Regions from separate parts of the Emergencia sp. JLR.KK010 genome, predicted to be linked through region 3. Evidence: riboswitches for the same ligand, from Rfam matches in the RefSeq annotation. Region 3 holds a riboswitch; each other region holds the start of a gene.
What was found. A riboswitch is a leader RNA that binds a small molecule or an ion and turns the genes downstream of it on or off. The one in region 3 is predicted to bind cobalamin.
Positions count from the first base shown of each region.

Region 1: it holds a riboswitch for cobalamin, as region 3 does, so the genes downstream of both, cbiD (cobalt-precorrin-5B (C(1))-methyltransferase CbiD) here and V1225_RS12930 (radical SAM protein) in region 3, are expected to answer to the same signal.
Region 2: it holds a riboswitch for cobalamin, as region 3 does, so the genes downstream of both, V1225_RS04340 (DUF4430 domain-containing protein) here and V1225_RS12930 (radical SAM protein) in region 3, are expected to answer to the same signal.
Region 4: it holds a riboswitch for cobalamin, as region 3 does, so the genes downstream of both, V1225_RS04790 (energy-coupling factor transporter transmembrane component T) here and V1225_RS12930 (radical SAM protein) in region 3, are expected to answer to the same signal.

Region 1 covers NZ_CP143550.1:1,930,758-1,934,217, forward strand. Annotated here, with positions in the region: gene V1225_RS09235 (hypothetical protein) at 1-557, shown strand, start outside; gene V1225_RS09240 (sirohydrochlorin cobaltochelatase) at 571-1,371, shown strand; cobalamin riboswitch at 1,449-1,638, shown strand; gene cbiD (cobalt-precorrin-5B (C(1))-methyltransferase CbiD) at 1,826-2,998, shown strand; gene cobI (precorrin-2 C(20)-methyltransferase) at 2,995-3,460, shown strand, end outside.
Region 2 covers NZ_CP143550.1:917,066-920,525, reverse strand. Annotated here, with positions in the region: gene V1225_RS04340 (DUF4430 domain-containing protein) at 1-1,501, opposite strand, end outside; cobalamin riboswitch at 1,650-1,841, opposite strand; gene V1225_RS04335 (A24 family peptidase) at 1,919-2,626, opposite strand; gene V1225_RS04330 (basic amino acid/polyamine antiporter) at 2,765-3,460, shown strand, end outside.
Region 3 covers NZ_CP143550.1:2,681,437-2,684,896, forward strand. Annotated here, with positions in the region: gene V1225_RS12920 (aldo/keto reductase) at 1-176, opposite strand, end outside; gene V1225_RS12925 (TetR/AcrR family transcriptional regulator) at 200-799, opposite strand; gene V1225_RS12930 (radical SAM protein) at 932-2,302, opposite strand; cobalamin riboswitch at 2,436-2,628, opposite strand; gene V1225_RS12935 (ABC transporter permease subunit) at 2,615-3,400, opposite strand; gene V1225_RS12940 (ABC transporter ATP-binding protein) at 3,397-3,460, opposite strand, start outside.
Region 4 covers NZ_CP143550.1:1,008,598-1,012,057, forward strand. Annotated here, with positions in the region: gene V1225_RS04775 (DNA-directed RNA polymerase subunit alpha) at 1-89, shown strand, start outside; gene rplQ (50S ribosomal protein L17) at 134-475, shown strand; gene V1225_RS04785 (Rpn family recombination-promoting nuclease/putative transposase) at 569-1,480, opposite strand; cobalamin riboswitch at 1,758-1,950, shown strand; gene V1225_RS04790 (energy-coupling factor transporter transmembrane component T) at 2,065-2,973, shown strand; gene V1225_RS04795 (ABC transporter ATP-binding protein) at 2,946-3,460, shown strand, end outside.

The DNA of each region.
Region 1 (3,460 bases), 750 kb from region 3:
GGACTTCTGTTATTAAAGCTGCAAAGCTGGATGCTGATTTTCTTAAAAGAGCAGTCTATAAGATTCCTGATTTAGAACTGGAATATATCAATATGCTGGAAGCAGTTAGAAATTTTGCTCATGAAATAGGACGAAGTCCTCTTCATGGAGAAATTGAACAGGCTGTTAAGCAGGCGCTCATAGAGCGATGCGGCTCCTGGCGCAATGCGCTGTTTCAGATTGATTTGGAACCGGTCCTCCGAATGGAGCCTTTTCACGATATTTATATCGACCATAGAATGACAGAAAATCGAAGGCATCATTCTGACAGTCTCTATGGCTGCTATTATAAGGTATTGAATCTGGATGAAGATGATAGAAAGCGCCTTGGTATGGTAAAAGATATCTATCTGAAAAACGGAAAAATTCCTATGAAAAAGGAAGTGCCAAGACAGCTGCGGCAGGATTTGCACGAAAAATGCGGTTCCTGGGGTAACGTTCTCTATCAGATTGGCGTTACGCCAAAGGAATACTACGAGGAGAAAAATAAAAAGAAAAATAGTAATCAAGGAAAGTAAGAGGAATAAAAAGATGAATCAGAAACAAGACACCGCGATTCTGGTAGTCAGCTTTGGCACCAGCTATAACGAAAATAGAAAGGTCACAATAGATGCTATTGAGCAGGCAGTTGCGGATGCTTTTTCAGATTATCCGGTGCGGCGTGCTTTTACCAGTCAGATGATTATTAATAAGCTAAAGAAAAGAGATGGACTTCATATCGACAACGAAGCTGAGTCACTGCAGCATGCAGCAGCAGATGGATTCAGAAAGCTGGTGATACAGCCGACACATTTGATGAATGGAACAGAGTATCACGACCTTCTGCGCGATGTGGAAAAACATAGAGATCTTTTTGCAGCTGCAGTACTTGGAGAACCTCTTTTAACTGATAAAGAGGATTTTGAGAAAGTTGCAGCTGCCATGGTGGAAGACACAAAAGAGCATACGGATGAAAAGACGGCCGTGGTGTTGATGGGACATGGAACAGGTGTTGAGGCAAACAGGGTATACTTTGATTTGCAAGATGAGCTCAGAAAACAGGGACACCACAACTATTTTATCGCAACTGTGGAAGCGGTACCAACGCTGGAAGATATTCTTCCTGCCTTAAAGGAAGGCGGTTATGAAAAAATTGTGCTGCAGCCTTTAATGATTGTTGCAGGCGATCATGCCAATAACGATATGGCAAGTGATGATGAAGATTCATGGAAAACGATTCTGGAAAAAGAGGGCTATGCGGTGCAGTGTGTACTGCGAGGCATGGGGCAGATTCCTGCAATCAGAGAAATTTTTGCGCAGCATACAGCAAGGGCATTTGAAAAGCTTAAATAAGCATCCCGATAAACGGCTGCTTCAAGCTGGTGCAAATTGCAGTTGACAGCCGAAAACGATTGTAATATAATTCTGTTAAACAACTTGAAAATATTGGTTGATAAAATCGTAATATGGAATCAGGTGAGAGTCCTGAACAGTCCTGCTGCCGTAATGACGGAGTTTTTATGCAAGGCATATGGCCGGTCACTGGGAATCGTTCCTGGGAAGGCGCATAAGAGCGTTGACGTCAGAGTCGGAAGACATCCCAATATTTTACCATGAAAGTCACAGGATATGAGTTTTAGGGTAATAATAGTAAATTCTTCGGCGGCTGGACTCCCAAAACGGAAAAGAAGGAGACAGTGCGAAGAGTTTTACTTAATGCAAGATAAATTTGAACCCGAATCCTGTGGATTCGGGTTTTTCTATTGCAACATTATTCATTGCAGGAAAAGCCTGCAGAAAGGATAATATGGAGAAGTTTACCGTCAAAAATGGAAAAAAACTAAAATACGGTTTTACAACCGGAAGTTGCGCTGCTGCTGCAGCTGCAGCGGCAGCGGCTATGCTTTTTTCTGGAGAGAAAGTCTCTGAGGCGGAGGTTATATTGCCTGCAGGAGAGAAAACGACCATGCAGGTCAGTGAAATAGATATAGATAAGGGTACGGTTTGCTGCACGGTGATAAAAGACGGAGGCGATGACCCTGATGCAACCCATGGCGCAGGAATTTCAGCCTGTGTCAGCAAGGAGCCGATTTCATCGGGAACTTTAGCAGAAACTCGAGATCGTATTACCTTGCTGGGCGGCTGCGGCATAGGCATTATTACAGCAAAAGGCCTGCAGTGCAGCGTAGGAGAGCCTGCCATCAACCCGGTGCCGAGGCAGATGATCTTTGAAAATGTGCAAAGGATACGCAGGAAGTACGGAAAAGAGGAGGAACCTATATATATAGAAATTTCTGTGCCTTGCGGTGCGGAGATTGCAAAAAAAACATATAACCCAAGACTTGGGATTGTTGGGGGGATTTCTATTCTGGGAACGACAGGTATTGTCGATCCTATGAGTGAAAAGGCTCTTGTCGATACGATTAAGACTGTGATCGACAAACAGTATCAGGAGAATCCGAAGCGGATTCTTATCGCCCCGGGAAATTACGGCAGGGAATTTTGCCGTGAGTATCTGGGACTGGATATCGCAAAGGCTGTATCCATCTCTAACTATATTGGAGAAGCTTTGGATTACATTAAGTTTAAGGGGTTTGAGGAAATACTTCTGGTAGGCCATACAGGCAAGCTGATCAAGCTGGCAGCAGGGATTATGAATACCCATTCCTCTTACGCTGATGGCAGAATGGAGATTATCGGTATGCATAGTGCCGTTTGCGGTGCTGACTGCGATACTGTAAAAGCAATTGCAGAGTGTATTACCACCGATGAGGCGTTTGCTCTGATTCAGGAAAAAAATTATTATGAGGAAGTAAAAGCAAGGATTTTGGAAAAGGTTCTGTACCATCTCCATTTCAGGCTGAAAGGACAGGTGAAAGTTGAGACGGTATTGTTTACTACAGATCGAAACCATATTATGAAAAGCCCTGGTGCAGACCGGCTTGCTGAAATGATACGAAAGGATATGAAACAGATATGAGTGGAAAATTTTATGCAGTAGGACTGGGACCGGGAGATCCACAGCTGCTTACAATGAAAGCCATCAATGTAATGAAAGACTGTCATGTTATTGCAGTGCCAAGAAGCGGAGCAGCAGAAAACGTGGCGCTGAAAATTGCGGGAGATTACATCTTGGACAAGGAAATCCTGGAATGCGATATGCCCATGATTAAAGATAAAGAAGAGCTTAATCGCTGTCACGAGAGGTCTGCTGATGCCATTTCCGAAATTTTAGAGCAGGGAAAGGATGTGGCGTTTCTGACCTTAGGAGATCCGGCAATTTACAGCACAGTCATGTACGTGCATAGAAAACTCGCCCAGCGGGGTTATCAGACAGCAATGGTGCCGGGCGTTCCGTCCTTCTGCGGTGCGGCGGCCAGTCTGAATATATCTCTTTGCGAACGTGAGGAAATGCTGCACATCATTCCGGCGACCTATAAAG
Region 2 (3,460 bases), 1.3 Mb from region 3:
ACGCAATTTCCGTCTCTTTTGCAGCTCTGTCAATTGTGACTTCGCCTTCCTTCGGAGCATAGCCAAAGGAGCTCACTGCATAGGTATACGTACCGTTTACTACTTCGTAAATGTGCTTCTGTGCATCCTTTGGCGTCAGAGCTTCTCCATCAGCATCCTTTACCAGAAGGTCTGCTTCCCCCGGAACCAGACTGAAGGACATATCATAAACATTTTGTTCCAGCGTAATCTTCTGAGTGATGTCTTTTTTGCCTATGACGATAGTGCCTTCCCTGTCGCCGTAATCTGTAATGTCATCTCTCTGAGACACACAGTAAGAATGAGAACTTCCTGATGGAAGAGATGAGAAGGTGTACACGCCGTCTTCGTTTTCTTGCTGTTCTTCACCGTCAAAGATGAGTTTAGCATTTTCCGGCACTAACTGCAGAGTGATACTGTAAGTAGCATTGGGATCCTGCCATTTCAGAATCGGATAGCTTCCCGTCTGATTCTGAAAGCTGCCGCCCAGTTGTCCTGCAAGACTCTCCATTTCTTCTGTAGATTTTCCCTCAATAGCTGCCAATCTCAGATTTGTCGCTTGATCTCCTGTATACTTCGTACTGTCATAGTAACAGTTTTCAATATCTACAGCACAAGAAGAAGATCCAGCATAGGCAAATCCATAAAGATACGCATCTTTTCCTACCATGTCCGCTGCTGCATAAGAATTTTTTATAGTACGAGTATATGCGCTGTACGAATTACCAATCTGTCCAATAAGTCCCGCGCCTGACCCGTTTTTTGTGTCGATGGAAACATCCGCATAACAATCTGCCACAGTCCAGCTGCAGTAGCCGCTGATATTTCCCACAAGTCCGCCCAGATAGGAAGAACTGTATGCGTAGCTGCCCGCTGTCAGTTCTGCCCTTGCAAAGGAGCTTTCTATGGTGCAATTATCTCCGATATAGCCAACTAAACCGCCCATATTAACCGCCTGACTGGTGGTACACACAATAGTTCCATTTAAAACACCGCAATTACTGATACTCGCAGCGCCGCTTATTTTTCCTGCCAGTGCGCCAACGCCATAGCCGGAGCCGCTGGATACTGCATTGGTAATACTGCAATTCTCCAGCATTACTCCGGTAACCTCTGCGCCGCTTCCCAGTTCTGCAAACAGTCCGGTATTTCCCGAAGACGTAATGCTGAGATTTTTAATCGCAAATCCGCCTCCGTCAAAGGTTCCGCTTCTCAAGCCGTTAATCGGCCGCATATCGATACCCTCCATATCGATATCCGCCGTAAGACGATAACAGCCGGTCAGTGTGGTTCCACCCAGCGATGACAACTGCCGCCCGTCAGAAATTAAATAAGGATCTGCTTCTGTACCCGATCCTGTTATCTCTGATACAGTCTGTGCTTCTGGTATATCTGCAGCAAAAACGCCTGCCGGCGCCATACTGATCAGCATCGTCACGATTAGAAACACTACCAGAAAACGGTTCCCTGTTTTTCTTCTCATGTCCTTTCCTCTCTTTCTTCAATTCATCATTTATCTAAACACCTTACCGGTGATCTATACAAAATAAAAAGACTGTAAAAAAGCATTCTCCACTTTCTCACAGTCCGTATTCCTGTACAAAAAATACTTCTAAATGTTCCTCCGACATCTACAAGTTGTCCTCTCGTGCATGTCTCCTGGCTCAACGCTAAACCGTTCTGTCTTCCTTCCCAAAGGCCATATTGGCTCCAGTGGCATTATAGGCAGAACTCACGTCTCACAGTGGCGGGACCGCGCAGGACTCTCACCTGCTTCCATCTTAGCTTTCTCAAGACGAAGTACAAACACTTAAGTCTTGGAAAGAACACGAAATTATTCTGACATTTTATTCAATTGTAATATATTCTACCCTTATCAGAGAAGATTGTCAAGGCTCTCTTATAGCAGTAGCACCAGCATGTAATCCCACAAAAAAATCAAATGGATTGCCGCGGCCAGTGCAATATACGGCGCCATCGCAACAGTATCAGTGCGTTGGATTTTCTTTCTCACAAGAAGCCAGATTAGATGCCCAGCACTAAAGAGTGTAGTCATCACAAATATCAGCAGTATTCCCCGAAGCCCGGCAATCAAACCCAGCGCCGCAAAAAGCTTGATATCTCCACCGCCAAGAGTATCTCTGCGATACGCCAGCTTGCCAAGTAGTGCAGTGGCACCCATACTACCAAATCCGGCAAGCCCTCCGTACAAACAGTCTTTCCATCCATCATGAAAGGCAATAAATCCCATGGCGGTTACCGCAAGAAGCAGTACCAGCTGATCTGGTACAATCCGATACTTAGCATCAGCCACAGCAATTTCCAAAAGCAGCCAAAGACTGCAAACTGCCGCCACCGCAAACTGCCAATCGTCTATTACCAATTTAATATCAATGACAACAAACAGCATGGTAAGGATAAATTTCCATGGGTAACTTTTGATGCGCTGTGTATATGGATCTTTCAGTGCATCGGATGGCTCCTCGTCATAGTCGCAAAGCCACTGCGCCGGCATTTTGTTAAAGAAATATACTGCGCCGTTTCCTGCGAAAACGCCGACCAAAACCGCCGCAAGACATTTTATAATTATGATTAATGTATCAGTCATATTTCTTCTCTCTTTCTCACTTGGTATCTTACCACAAAATTGTATCTCGCAAAACAAGTTTCTGCGTCTTTCTACGTATAAGCAATTCGCCTTCTGCACATAGTATCAGTAACTTTATTTGATTGCGAGGAATTTATCATGCAGGACAAACAAGGTCTTGGACTTTTTAAACTAACTTTTTTTGCCATCGGTACAACGCTGGCAAGCGGCGTTTTCAACATGTTCAGCGATATGGCAAGAAACGGCGCAGGCACTCTTTCTGTACTTATTGGCTGGGCCATCGCCGGTATCGGCATGTACAGCCTTGCCATGTGCTTCAACAGGCTCAGTATCGTAAGACCCTCTCTGAAAAGCGGCATTTTTGCCTATGCAAAAGAGGGTTTCGGCGCTTACATCGGATTTAACTCCGCCTGGGGCTATTGGATTAGTGCGATTCTATCGCAAGTGTCTTTTGCGACACTGCTCTTCGCTGCGTTGGGTCAGTTCATGCCCTTGTTTGCCGGCGGCAACAATCTGGCTTCCATCGTCTGCGCATCTATTGTGGTTTGGGGCTTTACTTTTCTTGTGATGGGAGGCGTGCAGGAAGCGGTTACCATTAACACGATTATCGTCATCGCCAAAATCATCCCCATTCTTGCATTTATTCTATTTGTTATTTTTCTCGGTGCTTTTGATCTGGATATTTTTCTGGACAATTTTATGGGCGAGGATACCGGCTATTCCCTGGGCAAACAAGTGCTGGAAACCACCTACACTACAGTTTGGATTTTTACGGGAATTGAGGGAGCGGTCGTCATTTCTGCCCGTGCAAAAGCGACTGCTGTCTCTGGGAAA
Region 3 (3,460 bases):
CGAATCGCATCTTCCGAACCAGCATAAGCCCAGGCTGTATCAAAATATGTAAATCCCGCTTCCATAAACAAATCGACCATTTTACTGGTTTCCTCTACATCGATGACGCCGTCCTTCTGCGGCAGTCTCATCAATCCGAATCCCAGCTTCTTAATGTCTTTCCCAAGGTCATTCATCACATTTCCTCCTTTTTGTTGAATTAAAGTGCGTACGCTTTGAAAATCTCTGGCAGACAGGTCTCGCAAAATTCTTCTGTGCGCGCTCTCAGACTGTAGCTGCCGTCACTTACACTCCAGCAGAACATCTGCCCGTAAAGTATATCCGCCAAAGTATGGGTTAAAACTTCTGCCGGCGTATCTTTTGCCAGATTTCCTTCTTCTACCCCTGCCTGAATCAATCGGCTGATCGAATCCAGATCAAACTTGAGCTTTCCACGGGGACCTGTCTCCTCCGAAGAAGAAATATCAGACAAACTTCTGATCCACTCCTGAGAAAGCTTATATCCGCTGTCTTCAATATATGCCGAAAAATGCACCATATAATAGATGATTTTTTCTATGAAAGTATCCTGCAGGCTCATGGCCTTATCCAAAACCTCGCTGAAAGCACCATATCCAAGCGCAAATACAATATCCTCTTTCTTCTTAAAATAAGTATAAAAGGTGCCCTTCGAAACACCTGCCAGTGCAGTGATCTCGTCAACTGTCGCCTGAGAAAGTCCTTTCTCTGCGATAATTTTGCTGCCTGCATCCAGCAGTTTTTTCTTTGTTGCAAGGGCAGCAATCTGTCTGCTCGTCATAAGCGTGCCTCCTTTTTCTTTATTATACTGTATAATTGACTATCAGTCAATGACTTATAGTCAATTTTAAAAAAACTGCACTGCTTGATATTTCCTCATCAAACAGCGCAGCTTATCTCTTGCAGCATATGTTTATTTCCTATCCTGCTCCCACAGTTTATCTGCCACCGGCGCCCAGTTCTTTGCATATTCTGTGCACTTTCCACAAAGATGCTCACAGGATTCCGGCGCTTCTAAATCCGTAGATTTTGCTCCGGTCTTCTTTACTAATTCCTGCAGAATTCCTGGGTTTTCCAGCATAGGGCAAGGCCGCAGATGATTGTCATTAAACGGCTGTCCATCACGATATGCAAGAAATAGCGGCTGACGCAAACAATCAAGAAGTGACTTTTCTTTGATATTAGCGCCGGAGTAGTGAATAAATACACAAGGTTCCACGTCTCCGTTGGCATTGATATGGCAATACCTTTCCCCTGCCGCAATGCAGCCATGTACAAACTCTCCATCGTTTTGAAAGTCAATCGCAAATATCTCTTTACCACCTGTAATACCGCGGATTTCCCTGATTTTATCGTGCATATAAACTCTCTGTTCCGGTGTCAAAAGCAGTTCTGTACTCGCATTGACACCCACCGGCATATAATGGAAATACCATGCAAAAACACAGCCTTTATCGATAAGCATATCCAGGAATTCATCACTGGTTACAGTCAAATAGTTCTTGCTCGTATAGCAAATCGACACACCGAAAGGAATTCTCTTTTCATGCATCAAATCCATCGCCGCCAAGGCTTTCTGGAAATGGCCTTCTCCTCTTCTCCCGTCGTTGCTTTCTTCAAAGCCCTCAATGCTAACCGATACAAAGAAATTACCTACTCGAAGAAGGTCGTCACAGAATGCTCCATCAATCAGTGTACCGTTGGTAAACGCATGAAATGCACAATCGCTGTGTTTTTCGCACAGACGGATAATTTCCTTTTTCTTAATCAGCGGTTCGCCGCCGGTGAACAGAAAAGCGTGAATACCCAATTCTTTACCTTCTGTGATAATTCTATCCATATCCTCAAAAGAAAGGTTCATTTTATCGCCATATTCCGCAGCCCAACAACCGGTACAGTGCATATTGCACGCTGTTGTAGGGTCCATCAGAATAATCCATGGAATATTGCACTGGTATTTTTCAGACATTTTCAGAGAAGTCTTGTAACCACGAAAACCAGACTCATATCCAGCATTTAAAGCAACGGTCTTCAAAATATGCGGATCCACATTGCGCAAAATATTTTGTGTATAATGGGTCCACTTGCTATTCGGGTCTTTTGCCAGCTTTCTCAAAAGTTCATAGGAAGAACCTTCCCATGCGTCTCCTAAAATTTTCTCCAGCATATTAATCATAGGAAGCATAACTTCGGTCAAATCCTTTTCCTGTCCCTTGTTGATAATCGACTCCAAGCCTTTTTCGAAGGCTTTTCTTTCCATGATATGTTTTACATCCTTTACCAAAATATTCCACCTCCAGTTTATTCGTCTCTATGAAGATATATTTCCTTTTTTTCGTAACATATTATACTGCACTTTTCAAAAATTAGAACTAGACAATTTCCTGGATTTGACTAATCAAAAGCTGCACCAAAATGGTGCAGCCCATATTTTCTGCATGTCTCCTAACTCAAAGGGCATCGTTCTTACTCACCTTCCCGTTTCCAGGGGCTAGTCTAAAACCCTCGAACAAGAACTCTCCCTTACAGTGGCGGTACCGTGCAGGATTCTCACCTGCTTCCATCTTAGCGCCCAATCCAATCGGGAGAACATGATTTAATAAATATCTTTTTTTACATACCGCAAATAGCCGGCTCCAATCCCAAGCAGCCCAATTACCATCCCGATTGTCACCAGTGTCCCATCGAGACTGCCCGCTGTCACGATATCCGCTCCTTCGCAGTAGGCGAAAGGCGTCACATATTTTAAAAACGCCGCCGCTTCCGCAATGTTGGCAATGAGATTCAGAAAATACATCATAAAAGCGATGCCAAGTCCGGCGCCCACGCTGCCTTTACGTGTGAAAGCAGAAATCCCGAAGCAAATCCCCGCCAGCTCCAGTTGCAGCAGATAATACGCAAGATGCAGCAAATTGATTTCCCTCCAGGGAATCGCTTCACCTACCGCCGCTATAGCGCACACAGAAATCCCATAAACCAGCAGATTCATCGCCGTCACCTGCACCAATACCGCAAGGAGTTTTTCCGTCACGACCCGCCTGCGGCTAATCGGATGGGTCAGCAGGAATTCAGCCGTTCCATCTTTTTCTTCCTTGCTCAAAATGCCAGCCGCGCACAGACAGGCATAGAATGCGCCGCCAAGCCCCAGCACATTCCCACATTCAATAGCATAAAATCCGGTCAGCATGCCGAAGTTCAGACGGTCCATTCCAAAAGCGTCGGAAAAAGAGCCCATGGAAGCAAACACATCGCCAACACTCTCCATCTGTCCTTTCATCTCCGGAAAGAGGAAGATGCAAACTGCCAGAAGAAAAGAAATGGCAGCAGTCCAAATCAAAAACGAAACGCGTCCCTGTCTCAACTCATGTCTAACCAATATCACAGCGCCTCACCATCCTTTTCATAATAGTGAAGAAATACCTCTTCCAAATCCGGCTCAGAT
Region 4 (3,460 bases), 1.4 Mb from region 3:
AGGTTAGAAACCTTGGTAAGAAGTCCCTCGACGAAGTGAAAGCAAAATTAGAAGAATTAGGACTTGGTCTCAAACCAAGCGACGATTAATCATTTGCATAGACAGACAATAACGAAGTGAAAGGAGAATTGATATGCCAGGATATAGAAAACTGGGCAGACCTACTGCTCACAGAAAAGCTATGCTGAGAAATCTGGTAACTGATCTGCTCAGAGAAGGTAGAATTTCTACTACTGACTGCAGAGCTAAGGAAGCTAGAAGAGAAGCAGAAAAGCTGATTACACTTGCAAAGCGCGGCGACCTTCACGCAAGAAGACAGGCGCTGGCATACATCTACGACGAAAGCGTAGTAAGCAAGCTGTTTGATGAAATTGCACCAAAGTATGCTGACAGAAACGGTGGATATACAAGAATTCTGAAGCTGGGACCTAGAAGAGGCGATTGCGCTGAAGTAGTGTTCGTAGAATTAGTATAATCAAACATCAACTTAATACTAAACATGAAAACCCTGTAAGGCATACGCCTTGCAGGGTTTGTTCATTCTATATTTCTTTATGGATGGGAACGCTTAGTACGTCTTGCTATATTTTAAATAGTACTCTTGTGCTTTATCCTCGGTTAGGGAGAAGTGCTTTTGCAGCTTAGAGAGAATCTGTACCTGCGTCTTTCCTTCTTCCAGATTATCCAAAATAAGGGCGGCGATGCCCTGTTCTATACCTTCTGCTTTACCTTCTGCGAGACCTTCTCGTCTGGCTGCATCACGTTCCGTAGTACGGTCGTGTTTTGCCATCTCCTCATGCCATAAGAGAACTTCTAAGACTTCATCGTCTGTAACATTTTTGTATACCCGATCGGACATATGGATTGCCTCCTCATCAGTTTCTAAGAGTTTTGCAACATAGTCTTCTTTCTGGTCATCACCAACGTATTTTATATAGGAACAGAACTGCTCCAACGGGCTCATCAGCGAAGGATCTTGCGCCTGCAGTTTCCCCAACTCCAGAAAATGAATTTCCAGCTTGTCAGTCAGAGGGTACCCGTAGGTGTCCTCTGCCATGATAAACCGGGTATGGAAATCCGGAATATGGCTGAACTGTATGCCGTTGACAAAAGAGATGACTACGTTTTTCTTCATTTTATCATAGTTTTCCCCGGAATCCAATGAAGAATTTGTCATGCGGCAGCCATACAGCAGAATACGGTTTTCGAAGCCATCCTGTACTTTATTCTGCATTTCCACGTTGAACTGCTCTCCATCATGGGTTTTGGCGCGGATGTCCATAATCGTGCCTTTATCGCTCGGTTTGAAGCCTTTGTGCACGCTGTTTAGAACGGTAACCTCTGTAATGGGATCATCTTTGCGGTCCAGAACCAGATTCAGCATAGCCATAAGTGCATGGCGGGATGCGTCTGTATCGGATGCATAGACAAAGTAGAAGACCAGATCATCAGTCAGGCGTAATTGTGATTTTTGTTTCATATTTCTCCCTTTCTTTGAACGAAATCAGCAAAAACTAAAAAAGAGAAAATGACAAAATAGTAAAAGTTTGCCTTTTTCTCCTTATACTAATTTTATCATGGAAAAATCCCCTAGTCAATACAGAATTTGGAAGATGATAGACTGAAAGAAGAAACGGGCTGCCAGCTATGTTTTGAGAAAATACTTTGTAAAAATGGTAAACTGATTTGGAAGCAGAGTTTTATACTGTACAAAGCTTTCCGCCTGTGCTATACTGTATATAAATCATTAGAAACAATTGAATGAAACTATTTCATGTTCTGACAAGTTGTCAGCTAAGAGGGAAGCAGGTGTGAGTCCTGCGCGGTTACCGTCGCTGTATTGAAGGAATGCTGCTAAGAAACCACTAACGTTTCGTGATGAAACGTCGGGAAGGATAGCAGTGTGATGATCTCTGAGCCAGAAGACCTGCATGGAATATGAAAGCGGCTGACGGTTATTGGCTAAGCGAGATAGAAGATACAGAAAAAACGGACTGTAGCACCATTGTGCTACAGCTTTTTTATTGTCTGAGGATAATGATATCATATCACAGGAGGTGAGCCATGGAAAATAAAGGACTTGGTGAAACAGCGGAATTTTGTTCCTTTCACCCACTTGTCAACATTACCTATTTTGCGCTGGTTGTGGGTATTACTATGTTTTCTATTTCACCGTATTTTTTGGCGGTGAGCCTGGTATTTTCCTGGAGCTATGCCTTCGTGCTCAAAGGCTTTAAGAGCCTGAAGCTAAACCTTGGGATTTCGCTGGCGATGCTCCTTGTCATGGTAATTATCAACATGTTTTTCAACAACAATGGAGAAACGGTGCTGATGTATATCAATACCAACAGAATTACAGCGGAGTCTATCGTTTACGGTATTGCATCTGCGGTTATGCTCATTGCCGTGGTTGTGTGGTTTTCCTGCTTCAACGTAATTATTACAGCGGATAAGCTGATTTACCTCTTCGGAAAAGTTGCACCAGTGCTGGGGCTGACCTTGTCCATGATTTTCAGATTTATCCCCCTGCTCAAAAACCGCTTTGCGGAAATTACGCTGGGGCAAAAATGCATGAAACGCAGTCATACCGAAGGAAATTTAATCAGACGCGCCAGACAGCTTTTAAAGGAAGTATCCATCTTAATTGCATGGTCATTGGAAGCATCTATTGAAAGTGCTGACTCTATGGAAGCCAGAGGCTATGGGCTGAAGGGCAGAACAAGCTTTCACCTCTTCAAGTTTTCGAGAAGAGATATTGCCATGCTGATATTGATGGCAGTGACGGCATCTCCGGTATTTTATGGTGCTTATCTAGGGGTCACCAACATGTACTTTTATCCGAAACTGGTCCTTCCGCAGTTGGATTTGACAACGGCGTTGATTTTAATCAGCTACGCAATTTTATCAGCGGCACCGATGATTGTCGACATCATAGGAGAATATAAATGGAAACAATTAGACTTGAACATGTGACTTTTTCTTATCCCCTAGCGGAAGGTAACGCCTTAAAGGATGTAAGTTTTGCTATAGAGCCCAGCGAGTTTATCGTACTGTGCGGCAAGTCGGGCTGCGGAAAAAGCACTCTTTTGAAACAACTGAAGAAAAATTTGATTCCCTACGGCAATTTGCAGGGGCAGGTTTTGTACTGCGGTGAGCCTGTGGCAGATCTCGATGATCGGCGCAGTGTAACGGAAATTGGATTTGTACAGCAGAATCCGGACAATCAAATTGTTACGGATAAGGTTTGGCACGAGCTTGCCTTTGGCCTTGAAAGTCTGGGCATGGACAATGCGACGATTAAGCGAAAAGTGGCAGAAATGGCAAGCTATTTCGACATCCAGGGCTGGTTTCGCAAAAATGTAAGCGAACTGTCTGGCGGACAGAAGCAGCTTCTCAATCTGGCGTCTATTATGGCAATGCAACCGAAGCTTCTGATTCTGGACGAACCGACTTCCCAGCT